2 regions of the Anoxybacillus sp. ST70 genome follow, and region 2 is predicted to be linked to the other one. Evidence: a T-box and tRNA genes for the amino acid it is inferred to sense, from the RefSeq annotation. Region 2 holds a T-box; the other holds one or more tRNA genes.

Region 1 (9,470 bases), on a different contig from region 2:
ATTGACCCATTTTCCATTATAACCTGTTTTTTCGCTCATCATCTAACAATATACATACGTCATGTTGGTGAAAAAACGGTGAAATTTATACGGAAACGAGCGCTGTCGGACGAACCGGATCCGTATCATATAGTTGAAAAGATTGTCCGACGATCATCCCTTTTTTCTCAAGCGTCTGAGCAACTGTCATTCGCGCTAATTCTTTCATATTGTTATCTTGGCTTAAATGAGCTAAATAAATGCGCCTTGTTTTATCACCGATCACGTCCGCTAAGGCGAGACCTGCATCTTCGTTAGATACGTGTCCGACATCACTTAAAATACGTCGCTTAATGTTCCATGGGTATTTTCCCATACGTAACATTTCTACATCATGGTTGCTTTCAAATACAAATACATCCGCATGACAAATGACACCTTTCATGCGCTCGCTAACATACCCTGTATCTGTAATAAGCGCTAACTTTTTTCCCTCGTAATGAAACACATAAAACATAGGCTCGGCGGCATCGTGCGACACGCCAAATGACTCAACATCCATATCTCCAAACGTGCGAACAGCACCCGTTGGGAAAATAAATTTTTGTTCAGATGGAATGTCACCAATGAGTCCATCCATCGCTTTCCACGTTTTTTCATTCGCATAAATCGGAAGGCGGTACTTCCGAGCAATGACGCCTAAACCTTTAATATGATCGCTATGTTCATGCGTCACTAAAACACCTGTTACATCTTGAAGACGGCGATCAATATGAGCAAATAGTTGCTCTAATTGTTTACCGCTTAATCCTGCATCAACAAGTAACCGTTCACGTTCCGTTTCTACGTAAAAGGCGTTACCTGTACTGCCACTTGCCAAAACGCTAAACCTCATCTCATTCACTCCAACACTTTATTTTCATCGCTAATCACTTGTCCTTCAAATGCATTGACATAATAATCTGTTTTTCCATTCACAACAACATGCCATGTCGGTGTTAACACTTGCGAAGTCGTAAACTGGACAAGTGCATAATAACCTAAATCGATTTTCGTTACGCGATCACCAGGCTTTAAGTGATTTCGTTTATACAACGTCTCTAATGCTTTAATCGCTGGCAAAATTTCTTGTTTTTTCTCGTTCTTTTCTAAATCAACAAGCAACGTTTGTTCGTAACCGACCATTTCATTTTGATCGTTCACATAAATAAGCAACATACTGCTCACGTTTTTATAAATCGTTTTTCCTTCATATTGTTGAAAATAAATGAGCGCTTGTAAATCTTCGTCATACTTCCAAAACGTATATTGATCACCCGCAATGATATTTTGCCTTAAAAACTCTGTTAAACGATAACCGTCTTTCGGGTCTTGCAATGGAACAGGTTTAATAAAATGAGCTTGCAAAACCGTTTCATTTGCTGCTTCTACTTGTTGGTTTGGCAAATTTTTAACTTCTTCTTCCGTAAACGTTTTACTTTTCCCACTGACATATGTCGCTTTCGTGATCTCTTTTGGCAAATCGACATATGTAATACCATCTGCTTCAAGTTGTTCTTCAATTGTCGCCTCTAAAATGACATCAAGCTGGCTACTATTTTTTTTCTGAATAAATTGGTACCCTAAAAATATATCGAGAATGAGAAATGTAATAATAAAAATCGTTTTCGTTTTACTCCAATCCAATGATATCCCCTCTTCGTTCATCTGTCGTCATCACAATTTTCCGCCATGTTCCGTTATATAAACAGTACCAAGCTGGTTCTAACATGACGATATTTTCCCGCTCCGAATCACGAATGAGCTCATAACCGATGGCAATATCATCAATTAACTCATGTTGAATATTTTTTTGTTGTTTCAACTGATCAATGACTTCATATCCAGACGAAAGTGTAATTGGCAAGCTCACCCGATCGGGAATAGCTAATGTAAATAATGGGCGTTGGTAATTGATAATCTCATTTTCTCCCCATATTTGTATAATTTCTGCCATACCGTAACGATTAAATACAGGATAACCATTGGCAAACAAACGAAAAGTTACTTTTCTACCGTTTTCGTCTAAGCGATCAAAATAATACGTATCCGTCCAACCGCCGTGATCGTTGACAAAGTCGATGCTTTTTTGCAAGATCGTTGGATCAAACGTTTGTGTTTCGCCACGAGCCGCTGGATTGACATACAATAGTAACTTTTTAGATAAATCGACATCCATTAACCGCGAACCATCTGTATATTCTTCTCCGAAGTTGAGCACATCTTTTTTCACAAAACTCGGATCTGTAAATAGCGCATCTTTAAAACGATCTGCGCTTAATTCGTCCATATAGTATTGCAATCGGTTTAATACGAGTGGACGAGCTGGTAAAAATAGCGATTTTGTTTCACTGATGTCGTACGATAAAAATGGTGTATAACGCTCTGCGCGCGCATAATATGTTTGTTTCAAATTCTCTATCGACACATCTTGAGCGACCGCTTTATATATACGCTTTTCATTGACAGATACGAAATATACGTGAATTTCTTCTTCGTTTTCATTCATTGGAATAATGATGCGATCAAAGCGAACTTTTTCAACATCTGTATCATCTATTTGAAAAATCGTATGATACATTTCAATCGGTATGTCGTCTGGATAAATAATTTCTATTTTTCCTTTCCCATGGATAAACGAAAGAAATTGTTCTTTTTTTACTGTGTCTGATATATTTTCAAAATGATCGAACGTCCAATTTTTCATTTCCTTCATAAATTTATAAATGTCTGAATGATGCGTCATCCCGTAATGTTGTGCATCTTTATGAATAAAAATATAACGCGGCTGAACGACTGTACCATAATCGACCGCAACATTGCTGACAGGGACGTTTTGAATGTATTTTGCGTTTTCAATGAAGTCATATTTCGGCTGATACGTCCATAAGCTCCACGTTAAAAAAACGCTCGTACATACAAGAATCGTCAATACAATCGATTTCATCGTTTCGTATTTCATCGTTTTCATCCTTTTTTCTGTTGTTCAATCGGCAAAGTAAAGTAAATCGTTGTCCCTTTCCGTTCTTGACTTTCAGCCCAAATACGCCCACCATGTGCGACGACAACTTCTTTTGCAATCGCAAGACCTAGCCCTGTTCCACCGAGCTTCCGTGAGCGCGCCTTGTCGACACGGTAAAAACGCTCAAAAATTTTCGATAAATCCGATTTAGGAATACCGACTCCCTCATCTTTCACACTTACTTCGATATGATCCTCTTTTTTCTTCACACGAAACGTAATTTTTCCTCCTTGCGGAGAGTATTTTAAGGCGTTAGAAATAATGTTATCAAGCACTTGTGTAATTTTATCTTCATCCATATGAACAAAGATTTTTTCATCAGGAAAGTCTCGAACGAACGAAACGTTTTCTTTTTTCGTTAGTTCAAATCGATCGATCACTTTATGAAAATATGGAATAAAATGAACGCGCGTCTTTTTCAATTTGTAGTCTTTGCTGTCAAGCTTAGAAAGCTGCAACAAATCGTTGACGAGACGAATCATTCGCTCTGTTTCATTTTGTGTCACTTCAATAAATCGCGGAGCAATTTCCTCATCGCGCCATGCTCCGTCCGCAAGCGCTTCTAAATAACTGCGCATGGTCGTTAACGGCGTCCGTAGCTCGTGCGAAACATTAGCGACAAACTCGCGACGATCGCGATCAATTTTTTCATGTTCTGTAATATCGTGCAACACAACGATTAACCCGTTTACAAACCCTTTTTCTTTTTGAATAACAGATAAAGAAGCGCGTAAAATGTACATTTCTTCTTCTGTACTAAAATCTAAAATTAACGTTTCACGCTCTTCCAGCAGCGTTTCAAATGTGTATTGTTCGTCTAATCCTAATACGCTCACAATAGGGGCAGACAACACTGTTTCACGTGAAACATTTAAAATGTTTAGCGCCGCATCATTAATTAAAATAATTCTCCCTTTTCTATCTGTGGCGATCACACCATCTGTCATATGCGTCAATACCGATTCTAACTTACGACGCTCTCCTTCGGTCGTCGCTTGCGCTTCTTGCAATTTTTTCGTTAAGTTGTTAAAACTGAGCGCAAGCTGTCCAATTTCATCATACCCGTATACTTTTACTTTTCGTGAAAAATTACCTTTTGCCATCGCTAATGCTTGTTTACGCATATCTGAAATGGGACGAGTAATCGTTTGCGCTAGTAAAATGCCTAACAACGCTGTAATGACTAAAGCGATTCCTGTTCCAGTCGCTAAAATGTTATTAATTTGCCTCATTTGTGCAAAAACATTTTCCATCGAGGCGATAACATAAATAGCCCCTTTCATTTCGTTCTTTACTTTAATTGGGGTCGAGGAAATATACATGCGGTGCCCTGTTTTCGGATCAACAAGCATTTTTTCCGTCATTTCGCCTGCAACTAACGTTCGTTTAATTAGTAAATCTGTCGTCCGTTTTCCGACAATATTTTGATTGTATGGATTCGATGTTCCTAATACTTTACTTTTATTATCAATAACGCGCACTTCAGAAATATCTTGTGACACGAAATCTTGTAAAATTGCGCGAATCTCTTCTTCGATTGTAGGACTTTTTTTATCGCGTTCTTTATTCATTTCTTGTTCAATATTGTAAGCGAGCAAAATCACGCGCTCATTTAACGAGTTTTTAAAGTTTTCAACGAGTTGTGCCTCTAATTGACGCACGAAATAAGCCCCGATAATTTGCATTGCGATTAAAATAAGCAAAATATAAATCAAGGCAAATTTCACGTGAATCGATTGGAATATACTTACTTTTTTCATGCGGTTACTCCTGTTCCGGATTTCGTAAATAATATCCTACCCCTCGTCTTGTCACAATCCACGTTGGATGCGAAGGGTTGTCCTCGATTTTTTCACGCAAACGTCGAACGGTTACATCAACGGTACGCACATCGCCAAAATAATCGTATCCCCATACCGTTTGAAGTAAATGTTCACGTGTCATCACTTGACCGATATGTTTCGCTAAATAGTGAAGAAGTTCAAACTCGCGATGAGTTAATTCAATTTCCTCTCCCCGTTTAGATACAATATAAGCGTCTGGATGAATGGTAAGCGAACCAATTTTTATTTCGCTCATTTCTTTTACATCTTGTTCTTGGCTTTGTTGATGGCGACGCAAATTAGCTTTCACGCGTGCCAACAACTCGCGCGTGCTAAATGGCTTCGTTACATAATCGTCCGCACCGAGCTCTAGTCCAAGCACTTTATCAATTTCAGAATCTTTTGCTGTCAACATAATGATCGGCATATCGTATTTTTTACGAATTTCGCGGCATACTTCCATACCATCTTTTTGCGGAAGCATAATATCTAATAAAATTAAATCCGGTTGAATATCTTCTACTTTTTGTAACGCCTCCACACCGTCGTACGCACAATATACGTCATATCCTTCTTTTCTTAAATTAAATTGCAAAATGTCAGCAATCGGCTTTTCATCATCAACAACTAAAATTTTTTTCTCCATTTATGTTCACTCCCCCAAAAAGGCGTATTTACATATAGTGTACCATGTCACTATTATAAAATAAAAAAGCATAGACACATATATGTATCTATGCTTACAAGTGGCTCGGGACGGAATCGAACCGCCGACACAAGGATTTTCAGTCCTTTGCTCTACCGACTGAGCTACCGAGCCATATCGATTATAGCTTCATCCTTTATTTATTCGAAAACCAAACGTCCTTCGTCCCGCTCTCCGTTTGCTTACTCAAGATGCGGCTCGAGCGGTACGCTGGTGCCTGATCAATGAAGTCCATTCGAGCGTGCTAATAAAAAATGGCGGTTCCGACGGGATTCGAACCCGCGATCTCCTGCGTGACAGGCAGGCATGTTAACCACTACACCACGGAACCGTATTCTAACAGACATCTATTATTCTATTATATAATTAGTAAAAAGACAATAGTTTTTTTAAAAAAACGTCGACGAACGAGTCATCGACGTTTTTTCTTATGCATATACGTTACGGACAACATTCGTTTGAGAACGGTCTGGTCCGACAGAGAAAATAGAAAGCGGAATACCTGTCAATTGCGAAATGCGCTCAACGTAACGGCGGGCATTAGTTGGAAGTTCGTCTAAGCTTTTTACGCCAGTAATATCTTCTGTCCACCCTGGCAATTCTTCATATACAGGTTCGCATTCCGCTAGCACTTTTAAGCTTGCCGGAAACTCTTCTATGATCTGTCCTTTATATCGATAAGCGACGCAAATTTTTAACGTCTCAATACCTGTTAATACGTCGATTGAGTTTAAAGATAAATCTGTAATCCCGCTAACTCGGCGGGCATGGCGAACAACAACGCTATCGAACCAACCGACGCGACGTGGGCGCCCTGTCGTCGTTCCATACTCGCGGCCTACTTCGCGAATGCGGTCACCAATTTCATTGTTTAACTCAGTTGGAAACGGACCGTCACCGACACGTGTTGTATATGCTTTAGCTACACCAACAACATGTTTAATTTTTGTTGGACCAACACCTGCACCAATCGTTACCCCACCAGCCACAGGGTTAGATGACGTAACAAACGGATACGTTCCTTGGTCAATATCTAACATGACGCCTTGGGCGCCTTCAAATAAAACACGACGTCCTTCATCAAGCGCATCGTTTAATACGACAGACGTATCGCAAACATACTTCGCAATTTGTTGTCCATATTCATAATATTCATCAAGAATGTGTTCTAATTTAAATCCTTCAACACCGTACACTTTTTCAAAAAGTACGTTTTTCTCCGCTAAATTACGGGCTAATTTTTCTTCAAATACTTCACGGTCGAGCAAATCTGCGATGCGGATGCCGACACGTGCCGCTTTATCCATATAAGCAGGGCCAATTCCTTTTTTCGTCGTTCCGATTTTATTAGCCCCTTTTCGTTCTTCTTCTACTTCATCCAGCTTTAAATGATAAGGCAAGATCACATGTGCGCGGTTGCTAATGCGTAAATTTTCCGTGCTTACACCACGCTCATGTAAATACGCTAATTCTTGCACAAGCGCTTTCGGATCAACAACCATTCCGTTTCCAATGACACAAATTTTATCTTTATAAAAAATGCCAGAAGGAATTAAATGTAATTTATACTTTTCGCCGTTAAATACAATCGTATGTCCGGCGTTATTTCCACCCTGATATCGTGCAATCACTTCTGCATGTTGTGATAAAAAGTCTGTAATTTTACCCTTTCCTTCATCGCCCCATTGTGTTCCAACAACAACAACTGAAGACATGGCGAGCACCTCCGCTTCATCAATTCCAAACAAAGTAAGTGTACCAAATCAACTACAAAAAATCAATAAAAAACCGAACATTTATATATGCTTTTATCATTTTTATTCGTATTCAATTAAGCTCCAGGCGGAACGTTTGCATCATCGAAGCGGCGCTCTAAGTTGACAAACTTGTTATACTCTTTAACAAAAGCAAGCTGTACAGTACCAACCGGACCGTTCCGTTGTTTTGCGATAATAATTTCAATGATATTTTTGTTTTCCGATTCTTTATCGTAATAATCATCACGATATAAAAAAGCGACAATATCGGCATCTTGCTCAATACTTCCTGATTCACGCAAGTCAGACATCATCGGGCGTTTATCTTGGCGCTGCTCTACGCTACGAGAAAGCTGAGATAAAGCGATGACAGGAACATCTAATTCACGAGCTAACGCTTTTAGCGAGCGAGAAATTTCCGATACTTCTTGTTGACGATTTTCGCGGTTTCGTCCACTTCCTTGAATAAGCTGTAAGTAATCGATTAATACCATTCCAAGTCCTTGTTCTTGTTTTAAGCGGCGACACTTGGCACGAATTTCACTTACGCGAATGTTCGGCGTATCGTCAATAAAAATACCGGCATTTGACAGGCTTCCCATCGCCATCGTTAACTTTCCCCAGTCTTCCGGTGTGAGTTTGCCCGTCCGCAAGTTTTGAGCGTTAATGTTTCCTTCTGCACAAAGCATACGCATCACAAGCTGTTGCGCACCCATTTCTAAGCTGAAAATGGCCACATTCTCACCCGTACGCGTCGCCACATTTTGCGCAATATTTAATGCAAATGCAGTTTTTCCGACAGATGGACGAGCAGCAACAATAATAAAATCGCTTCGTTGAAACCCGGCCGTCATCCGATCTAGTTCAATAAATCCAGTCGGAATTCCAGTGATTTCACCCTTGCGATTATGAAGCATTTCAATGTTATCGTACGCTTGAACGAGCACATCTTTTATATTTTGAAATCCGCTCGTATTTTTTCGTTGCGATACTTCTAAAATTTTGCGCTCCGCTTCATTTAACACATCTTCTACTTCATCTTCCCGCGTATAGCCGTCTTGAGCAATTGATGTAGCTGTACGAATTAAACGGCGTAAAATGGACTTTTCTTCTACAATTTTCGCATAATATTGTACATTTGCCGCCGTTGGAACAGCATTCGCTAGCTCGGTTAAATATGAAACGCCCCCTATTTCTTCAAGGGCATTCGCATCTGCTAGTTCTGATGTAACGGTCACTAAATCGACTGGTTCACCACGATCAGATAGTTGCAACATCGTCCGGAAAATTTTTTGATGGGCAGCTCGATAAAAATCTTCGGGAATTAATATTTCTGAAGCGGTTGTGAGCGCTGATGGCTCCAATAAAATTGCTCCGAGCACAGCTTGCTCAGCTTCAATATTTTGTGGGGGGAGTCGATCAGCAAATACGTCGTTCATATACGCTCACCATCCTTTCTCATAAGAAAAATGTGATTATATGCACGGAAAAAATCCGGCATAAAATCACATTTCATTACTTTTGCTCTTGCACATGTACTTTTAATGTCGCAGTCACTTCTGGATGAAGCTTAACCGGTACATTCGTATATCCAAGCGCCCGAATCGCATCATCTAATTCAATTTTACGTTTATCAATCTTAATTTCATGTTGTTGCTGGAGCGCTTCAGCAATTTGTTTGCTTGTGATCGAACCGAATAAACGACCTCCCTCACCAGCTTTCGCAAACAATTCCACAGTTAATGTATCGATTTTTTCTTTCAATTGTTTTGCGCGGGCTAATTCTTCTTCCGCTTCTTTCTTTTGTTTATTTTTTTGCGCTTCTAACGCTTTTAAGTTCGCCGGCGTTGCTTCAATCGCAAGACCTTGTTTAAATAAAAAGTTTTGCGCATAACCATCTGCAACGTTTTTTACTTCTCCTTTTTTCCCTTTTCCTTTCACGTCTTTTAAAAAGATCACTTTCATGTTTCTTTACCTCCTTCAATATATTCTCGAATAGCTGCTCGCAATCGTTTTTCGGCTTCGTCAATCGTTACATTGGTAAGCTGAGTCGCCGCATTCGTTAAATGGCCTCCGCCATCAAGTTTTTCCATAATTAACTGAACGTTGACATCTCCCAATGAACGAGCGCTAATTCCAATCGT
Region 2 (9,470 bases):
TCTTGTAAAATCATCGCTAGCTTTTCATACGTTTGAATAAACTGTTCAATTTCTTCATGTGAAAGTTTCGTCATAATTGCTTCCACAAGTTCATACACGTTTTGTTCTGTTTCTTCAAGCCATTTCCTTCCCTTTTCCGTCAGCGAAAGCGCAATAACACGACGGTCGTCTCCCCCTCTCCCTCGTTCAATCATTCCTTTTTCAACAAGACGATTTGTCATCGCAGTAATGGCGCTTTTATTCACCGCAAACACGTCCGCCAATTCCGTTGATGTGCATACTCCTCGCTTATATATGTAGCGCAATAAATAATATTGATCGTGCGTCACATCATCTAACTCACATTTCATCAGCGCCGCCCCTCGTTTATTCACGAGAAACGAAACGGACAAATAGCGCTCAATCAATTGTTGTATGCTTCTCTCCAACACTTCATGCCTCCTGTCAAAATAGTTCAATTGTTTAACTATTTAATAATATAACTATGAAATACAAAACAGTCAATGATGAAGGGATGGATGATATGGTTCTGTTTTTTAATTCAATCGTAAAAATATATTGGCTCTTCACCAAAAGTTGTACTTGATTTTTTATAACACACTCTACCGATGCTTGTGAGGAAGAAGCAGTAAACCAATGATTTCTGTACATTTTTGTTCAAGAAAGCGTATCACTTGTCAAGTACATGTTGTGGTGATGAACCAATTTTTTATCACCAAGAATCGGTACATTTGCAATCGCTTGCTGACCAAGCAATAAGAACCCGATCGCCATATGAAGAGGAATAGCTGTATCCTCGAAACGATCTCGATCGACTACATCATCCAGTAAATCACCAGCAAGCACGATGAATTCAACAGCTGCGGCGATATAAATGAAGGGATGTTCTTGTTTTGAAAACATGTCATAGTGCGAATAGGCTAATCGACCAAAAACAAAATCGCTCTCTTTCTTATGTTGCTCGATTGCCATCAGCATGTGTGCTTTCAGTCGCGGTTCCGCCATAAATTGTTCGACAATTTCTTTCATTTGTTTCGCTCTTTTTTCTTTTTCACTCATTCGATCATACCTTGCACAAATATTTACAGATAGGGAATATTCGACAAATCCAATAAAATTCCTTCCTGAAAAACAAAAAGACTTGTCGAAGATTGTGACAAGTCTTTTCCCTTACTATCTATCCTATAGAACCATTAGCATTGCAATAAAATTCTATACTTGTGGAAATCGTATATGTTGCACCGTTATAAGAATATTTTCCTGACACTGTAATGACGTATGTGCGACCACCATCAATTAATTCCGCACTATATCCTGTCTGTGTCCACGTTCCACTTCCAGACGCTTTTGAGGAGATCGATTTGACTCCCGAAAACAGTTTCCTTTTATGAACATCACTATACTGAGTTTCAAAAGTTCCTGTCACATACAAAGTTTGAACGGTTTGTCCAACTTGGATCGTTGTTGTTTTTGTCTTTGATGCAATCGATTGAGGAGTAATCGTTCCAGATTGTTTTGAGGAATTAACCACCTTTTGATCGGAATTTGCCAATGAATCTTTTCCTATGCCAAATAAAACTCCTCCAACAAGCATTACCGCTGTTACTATACTGGTCAATTGACGAATCATTTTAAAAATTCCTCCTTTCGTTTTGATAGTTTGATTATACTTCACTTTTTTCCATTCTTCACCACCAACATATTGTCGAACTCCGCCATTTTTTGGCGGTGTGCCCGCCAATTTTGGCGGACTAGACAAAAACGCCCTCATCCATTCGATGAGGACATAAAAACCCCCATCCAATGCTTGTGCATCAGATGGGGGCTTCGTTTTATCCGCGCAATGTGGCGCCGAATTGTTGTTCGACCGCTTTGATCACTTGTTCATGAACGTTTGTTACTTCTTCATCTGTTAATGTCCGCGCTGGGTCGTAGTAACGGAGCGCAAAGGCAATTGATTTTTTGCCTTCAGGAAGGCGGTCTCCTTTATAGACGTCGAAAATCGATACGTCTTTTAATAGTTCGCCGCCTGCTTCGATAATCGCTTTTTGCAACTCACCCGCGACGACATGTTCATCGACAACAAGGGCAATGTCGCGCGTAATGGATGGGAAGCGTGGAATCGCTGTATAGCGAATGTCATCTACTTCCGCCTTCAACAATGCTTCAATGTCTAGTTCAAACACATACGTTTCTTTTAAATCAAATTCTTTTTGTACGACCGGATGAAGCTGACCGACAAAACCGATTGTCTTATGATCTAATAAAATTTCTGCTGTACGCCCTGGGTGAAGGTGCTCGCGTTTGGCTTGCTTATATTCCACGCGGTTCTCTAATCCTAGCAGCGCAAATAAACCGTCTAAAATGCCTTTTGCAACGTAGAAATCGACCGCTTTTTTCTCTCCTTGCCATACATGCGCATGCCATACTCCTGTCAAGACACCGGCTAACCGCTCTTTTTCGTTTGGCAACTCGTTTGCATTCGTTGCTAAATATACCGAACCGATTTCGTATAGCGCTACGTTTTCGACTTGGCGAGCACGGTTGTAGCTTGCAGCTTCAAGCAAGTGTGGCACTAAACTTTGCCGCAAGACGCTTCGTTCTTCACTCATTGGCAATGCCAAACGGATCGGTTCCGCCGTTTCAAGCGCAAACATCGTCGCTTTCGCCTCGTTTGTGAGCGAGTACGTAATTGCTTGGAACAAGCCCGCATCTTCTAAATAACGGCGTACTTTACGACGCTTTGCTTGGTATGGTGTGAGCTTGCCTGGGTTTGCTTCCCCGACTGGAAGAGTTGCTGGCAAGTTGTCATATCCATAAAGACGCGCCACTTCTTCGATGATGTCTTCTTCAATCGCAATATCGCGGCGGCGCGATGGAACAGCAATCGTAAACGTTCCGTTATCTTCTGTGAACGTAAATTGCAAGTTCGTTAAAATGCCTGCCACTTCTTCTTTCGTAATGGTTGTGCCAAGCACATTATTGATACGGTCTAGTGTAATCGTGACAACGACATCTTTTCGTTGCAGTGTGTTCACTTCCACCACGCCGCCAACGACTTCACCGCCAGCATATTCCGCCATTAACATCGCCGCGCGGTCAAGCGCTTCTTTTGTCCGCGCTGGGTCGATGCCTTTTTCAAAACGTGTGCTCGACTCGCTGCGCAACCCATGATCTTTGACCGCTTGGCGAACAATCGGGCTTGCGAAATACGCGGATTCAATAAACACGGTCGTTGTGTCATTTTTTACTTCCGAGTTCGCGCCGCCCATCACACCGGCTAAAGCGACAGGCTCTTTGCCGTTTGTAATGACAAGATGCTCTTCTGTCAGCGTCCGCTCTACATCGTCGAGCGTCACGATCGTTTCACCTGCTTTCGCGCGGCGAACGACAATTTCTTTTGAACCGAGGCGGTCGTAATCAAACGCATGAAGCGGCTGGCCGTACTCAAGTAAAATATAGTTCGTAATATCAACGACGTTATTATGCGGTCGAATGCCGGCTGCCATTAAATGCGCTTGCATCCAAAGCGGAGATGGACCAATTTTCACGTTTTTCACAATACGTCCCGCATATAACGGATTGTCTTCTGGCGCGTCGACGCGTACGGAAATGTAATCATAAACGCTTTCGCTGTTTTCGTGAAGTTCGATTGCCGGCAACTTCACGCTCCGTCCTAAAATAGCCGCTACTTCATAAGCAACGCCAATCATGCTTAAACAATCGGCACGGTTTGGGGTTAATCCTAATTCTAACACTTCGTCATCCAAGTAAAGTAGTTCTAACGCATCCGCTCCGACCGGCGCATCGCTTGGGAAAACGAAAATGCCATCAGCGTATTCTTTCGGCACTAATTTTGATTCCACGCCAAGTTCTTGTAACGAACAAATCATGCCGTTCGATTCCTCACCGCGCAATTTGGCGCGTTTAATTTTGAAATTTCCAGGCAATACCGCACCAACTTTCGCAACGGCAACCTTTTGTCCTTTTGCGACGTTCGGTGCCCCACAAATAATTTGCACCGGCTCTCCTTCACCGATATCAACGAAACATTTGCTTAATTTATCAGCATTCGGATGTTGTTCACGCTCAAGTACATGTCCGATGACGACACCTTGTATTCCTTTATTGCGCACCTCAACACTTTCCACTTCAATGCCTGCTTTTGTGATGCGATCAGCCAATTCTTTTGCCGTAATATTTGTTAAATCAACATATTGTTGTAGCCATTTATATGAAACAAACATCATGCCAACCTCCTTTTACACCCGATTAAATTGTTGCAAGAAACGAACATCGTTTTGATAAAAATGACGAATATCATCAATGCCGTACTTCAACATCGCAATACGCTCTGGCCCCATCCCGAACGCAAAGCCTGTATATTTTTTCGAATCAAATCCCGCCATCTCCAGCACGTTCGGATGAACCATCCCAGCACCTAAAATTTCAATCCAGCCAGTACCTTTACATACTCCGCATCCGTGTCCGCCGCAATTAAAACATGACACATCAACTTCGACCGACGGCTCAGTAAATGGGAAAAAGCTCGGGCGGAAACGAATGTCGCGGTCTTCACCAAACATTTTGCGAGCAAACTCGCGCAACGTTCCTTTTAGGTCGCTCATGCGAATATGTTCATCAACGACAAGCCCTTCAATTTGCGTAAATTGATGCGAATGTGTTGCATCGTCGTTGTCGCGGCGATACACTTTTCCCGGGCAAATGATTTTTACTGGACCGCGTCCTTGATGCTTTTCCATCGTGCGTGCTTGCACAGGTGACGTATGCGTGCGCAATAAAATTTCCTCTGTAATATAAAAGGAATCTTGCATATCGCGCGCAGGATGACCTTTTGGCAAATTGAGCGCTTCAAAGTTGTAATAGTCTTTTTCGACTTCCGGTCCTTCGGCAATCGTATAGCCCATGCCGATAAATAAATCTTCAATTTCTTCAATGACGCGCGTCAACGGATGATGATTCCCGCGTCTAATCGGGCGTCCTGGAAGTGTCACATCAATCGCTTCCGCTGCTAGTTTTTTCTCGACTTCTGCTTGTTCAAGCGTTGCTTGCTTTGCTTCAAGCGCTGTTTGAATCGCTTCGCGCACTTCGTTCACAAGCGCTCCCATCACAGGACGCTCTTCAGGAGACAATGCCCCCATGCCGCGCAGCACTTCTGTAATTGGGCCTTTTTTGCCGAGATATGCGACGCGCACGTCATTGAGCGCTTTTAAATCGTTTGCCTGTTCAATTTTTTCAAGTGCTTCTTGTTGAAGCTGTTGTAACCGCTCCTTCATAAAAACCCTCCTCTGATCTATATAAATAAAAAAACTCGCCCCTCACATAAGGGACGAGTGCACTCGCGGTACCACCCTTGTTAGCTATGCCGTTCGCATAGCTCACTTCATTCAGATAACGGCTTCCACCGGAACGCCTTTACATTTTGCATATGCAAAATGGTCCAAGCGTCAACTCCCGAGGTGAATTCACTTGCTTCTACCATAAAAACGCTCGCAGTCTATGGCGTTTTCTCCCTGAATGGCGATCGGCAAGCTACTCTTCTCGATCATCGTCTTTTCATCATGAAATTCTTCATTTATTATAAGCAAATGTGCCATCAGGTGCAAGGTAATCATGCAAACATACGTTTATTTTTTCTGTAAATGATACAGTAAAATGCCTGTCGCAATGGCGACGTTTAATGATTCCGCTTTTCCATAAATCGGAACATATAAATTCGCTGTCGTCTGTTTTAGCCATTGCTCACTCACTCCGCCTCCTTCGTTGCCAACAATTAATGCAAATGATGACGAAGGAGCGACAGAACGATAGTCTACCCCATTTTGAAGCGATGTGCCATAAATCGGAATATGTTCATTTTGAAAGCGAGCCATCCATTGTCCGATGTCTCCTTTTATAACAGGAAAATGAAACAGTGAGCCTTGCGTCGCACGAATGACTTTTGCATTGTATACGTCTGCGCTCCCTTCACCAACAACAACGACGTCTACTCCTGCGGCATCTGCGGTGCGAATGATCGTCCCTACATTCCCCGGATCTTGAACGGCATCAATGAACAATGCTGTTTGCACATCGTCGACGTTCCAATGCAATTGTTTGCATACCGCTGCGATGCCTTGCGGTGTTTCCGTGTCGCTAATTGCTTTCATCACGTCATTTGTCACAATCGTCATCGGAATATGCGCAACGTTCCAGCTTGCTGGAATCGTCGCATGTTCAGCGATGATGATTTCTTCAATATGAACGCCGCTTTTTATTGCCTCTTCGACTAAATGAAATCCTTCAATGAGAAACAATCCGGTTTTGTCGCGCTCTTTTTTCGTTAAAAGTTTTTTCCATTGCTTCACTCGCTCATTTTTCGGTGATTCAATTCGTTTCACTCGTTGTTCCCCCAATGTTTCGCAATAAATTCATCGCGACCTGAAGCAGCGCGGTCTTCTTTATAGTGCTTCGGATTTTTTTTATGGTAATTTTGATGATAGTCTTCTGCTGGATAAAACGTTGTCGCAGGCAAAATTTTGGTGACAATCGGTTTTGAGAAACGTCCACTTTCTTCTAGTTGTTTTTTCGATTGCTCCGCTAATGTTTTTTGCCGCTCATTATGATAAAAAATAGCTGTTCGATATTGCGGACCGCGGTCATGAAATTGCCCGCCATCATCCGTCGGATCAATTTGACACCAATATAACTCTAACAATTTTTCGTACGGAAACACACTCGGATCAAACGTAATTTGCACCGCTTCATAATGCCCTGTCGTCCCTGTTTTCACTTGTTCATATGTCGGATTTTCCACATCACCGCCGGTGTATCCAGAAACGATGCCGTAAATGCCATCAAGCTCTTCAAACGGAGTGACCATGCACCAAAAACAACCTCCAGCAAATGTTGCTTTTTCCATCTTTCTCTCTCCTCTTTTAATGAATAGTAGTTACCATTATAGCAAAAACTACGTACGCAATACATAAAGAATGGAGTGAAAACAATGGACTTCAACTTACGTGGTGCCGTGATGGCAAACGTCGCAAACAGCTCAAAAGACCAATTAGAACATACGATCGTCGATGCGATTCAACAAGGGGAAGAAAAATATTTGCCTGGTCTTGGCGTCTTGTTTGAAGCATTATGGAATCATGCAACAGATGAACAAAAACAATCGATGCTTGCCACATTAGAAGAAGCAGTAAAAAAATAGCCTTCCATGCGAAGGCTATTTCTTGCACAATTTATTTTAAGGGGGGATTTTTATCGTCTAAACGCTTTCAATTTTTTCGACAGTTCCTTTGTTTGTAGGTATATTTCTTTATACATTTCGAAAATTTCTTTATATCTTTCTACAGCTCGGCTATTCGGCTCAACAACTTGTTCTACGTCTTTAAATATACGAGCACAGTGTTCTAAAGATGGGAACCACTTACAACCGTAGGCCGCAATCATCGCAGCTCCCATACTTGGACCTTGTTCATTCTTTAATTTTTCGATTGGTGTAGCGAATATATCTGCTTGAATTTGTAACCACTCTTCACTCTTTGCCCCACCGCCAATCGAAACGACTGTATCCACACGTTTTCCACTCGCTCTAATGATTTCGACAGATTCATTTAAAGAAAACGTAATCCCTTCTAATACAGCGCGCGCAAAATCCCATGATGTATGAATAGCATCCACTCCGATAAAAGAAGCACGAATATCAGCATCTGCATGAGGAGTTCTTTCCCCAACTAAATACGGTGTGAACAATAGTCCGTTCGCTCCAATAGATGATTGATACGCTCGTTTGACAATTTCAGAAAAAGACATGTGATTTAAAAACGTTCGCTTAAACCAATCAAAACTATATCCCGCAGCTAACGTTACACCCATAATATAGTACGAATTTGGTTTTGCGTGATTAAAATAATGTACTTTTCCTCCAAATTCTCTTTCACCAGTTTGTTCAAATGCAAGCACGACACCAGATGTCCCGATACTACACATCGTTTGTCCTTCTTCTAAAATGCCCGCACCAATTGCCCCACATGCGTTGTCTGCTCCACCAGCAAATACTTTTGTATTTTTTGACAATCCGGTTTTTTCTGCTATTTCCGGCAACAATGTACCAACATAATCCGTGGACTCAACTAATGGCGGACATAAATGAATATTAATATCGAGCGCCTGACAAATTTCCTCACTCCACACCTTTTTACTTATGTCTAGGAGCAACGTTCCTGCTGCATCAGAATATTCCATAGCGATATGACCCGTTAGACGCATGCGAACATAATCTTTTGGTAATAAAAACGTACGGACTTGTTTATAAAGATGCGGTTCGTGCTTTTTTACCCATAATAATTTGGGTAACGTAAACCCTTCAAGTGCCCGATTTTTTGTAATGGACAACAACTTATCTCTTCCAACTTTCTCTTCAATTAATCGGCACTCTTCTGTCGTTCTTGTATCGTTCCAAAGAATGGCTGGACGTACAACCTCATTGTTTTCAGATAATAATACTAGCCCATGCATTTGTCCAGAAAAACTGAGTCCGACAATCGAACTGGGATCGACATTTGATACTTGCAACACTTTTCGTAATGCAGTAATCGTTTTTTCTACCCAATCTTCTGGATTTTGCTCGCTATATCCTGAATATGGTTGATAAAGGGGATACGCCTCTGTGCACTCCCCTTTTACTTTTCCAGTCCAGTCAACAAGTAATACTTTAACTGCACTCGTTCCCAAATCGATGCCAATGACGTGTTCCAAGTTCATCCCTCATTTCGTTAACGAGCTACACAAACTTCAAGTAAATATTGGTTAAGCAACGTTTTTAAACGTTCTTGCCGTCCTGAACGATTGGAAATATCGCGAAGATTTAATGCATATGCCTCTAGTGTATGGAAGTCGGCCTTCCCATCAATGATATCCCGGCCAATTCCTTCTGTATAGCTTTTATACCGTTCCTCAACAACTGATTCAAACACACGATCCTCAATTAAACGATACGCCACTTTTAGTCCAATCGCAAAGCTATCCATTCCGGCAATATGGGCGTAGAATAAGTCTTCTGGTTCAAACGAACCGCGTCTTACTTTCGCATCAAAGTTCAATCCGCCTTTTCCGAGTCCGCCATTTTGTAAAATTTCGTACATCGCAAGAGTAGTAGAATACAAGTCTGTTGGGAATTCGTCGGTATCCCAGCCAAGCAACGGGTCGCCTTGGTTGGCATCGACCGAACCGAGCATTCCGTGAATGCGCGCTACGCGAAGTTCATGTTCAAATGTATGACCTGCCAATGTCGCATGGTTTGCTTCAATGTTGAATTTGAAATAATCTTTTAGTCCATACGTCTGTAGAAACGCTAATGCTGTTGCAACATCAAAGTCGTATTGATGCTTCGTTGGTTCTTTTGGTTTTGGCTCAATTAAAAATTGCCCGTCAAAGCCAATTTCTTTCGCATAGTCAACCGC

What was found. The T-box of region 2 lies ahead of pheS (phenylalanine--tRNA ligase subunit alpha). A T-box ahead of a tRNA ligase gene usually reads a tRNA of that ligase, here a tRNA-Phe.
Region 1: it has a tRNA-Phe gene. The T-box ahead of pheS (phenylalanine--tRNA ligase subunit alpha) is inferred to sense a tRNA for this amino acid. The anticodon was not compared.

Annotation. Positions count from the first base shown of each region.
Region 1 is NZ_JAHZOF010000007.1:27,115-36,584, reverse strand. It holds gene K1I43_RS10315 (MBL fold metallo-hydrolase) at 86-874, opposite strand; gene K1I43_RS10310 (two-component system regulatory protein YycI) at 880-1,665, opposite strand; gene K1I43_RS10305 (YycH family regulatory protein) at 1,652-2,980, opposite strand; gene walK (cell wall metabolism sensor histidine kinase WalK) at 2,986-4,800, opposite strand; gene yycF (response regulator YycF) at 4,805-5,509, opposite strand; tRNA gene K1I43_RS10290 (tRNA-Phe) at 5,611-5,683, opposite strand; tRNA gene K1I43_RS10285 (tRNA-Asp) at 5,825-5,900, opposite strand; gene K1I43_RS10280 (adenylosuccinate synthase) at 5,998-7,284, opposite strand; gene dnaB (replicative DNA helicase) at 7,401-8,765, opposite strand; gene rplI (50S ribosomal protein L9) at 8,842-9,291, opposite strand; gene K1I43_RS10265 (DHH family phosphoesterase) at 9,288-9,470, opposite strand, start outside.
Region 2 is NZ_JAHZOF010000002.1:162,425-171,894, reverse strand. It holds gene K1I43_RS04000 (MarR family winged helix-turn-helix transcriptional regulator) at 1-428, opposite strand, end outside; gene K1I43_RS03995 (hypothetical protein) at 658-1,059, opposite strand; gene K1I43_RS03990 (hypothetical protein) at 1,178-1,759, opposite strand; gene pheT (phenylalanine--tRNA ligase subunit beta) at 1,833-4,247, opposite strand; gene pheS (phenylalanine--tRNA ligase subunit alpha) at 4,263-5,297, opposite strand; T-box leader at 5,344-5,579, opposite strand; gene K1I43_RS03975 (TrmH family RNA methyltransferase) at 5,649-6,401, opposite strand; gene msrA (peptide-methionine (S)-S-oxide reductase MsrA) at 6,398-6,922, opposite strand; gene sspI (small acid-soluble spore protein SspI) at 7,007-7,216, shown strand; gene xylB (xylulokinase) at 7,267-8,766, opposite strand; gene xylA (xylose isomerase) at 8,784-9,470, opposite strand, start outside.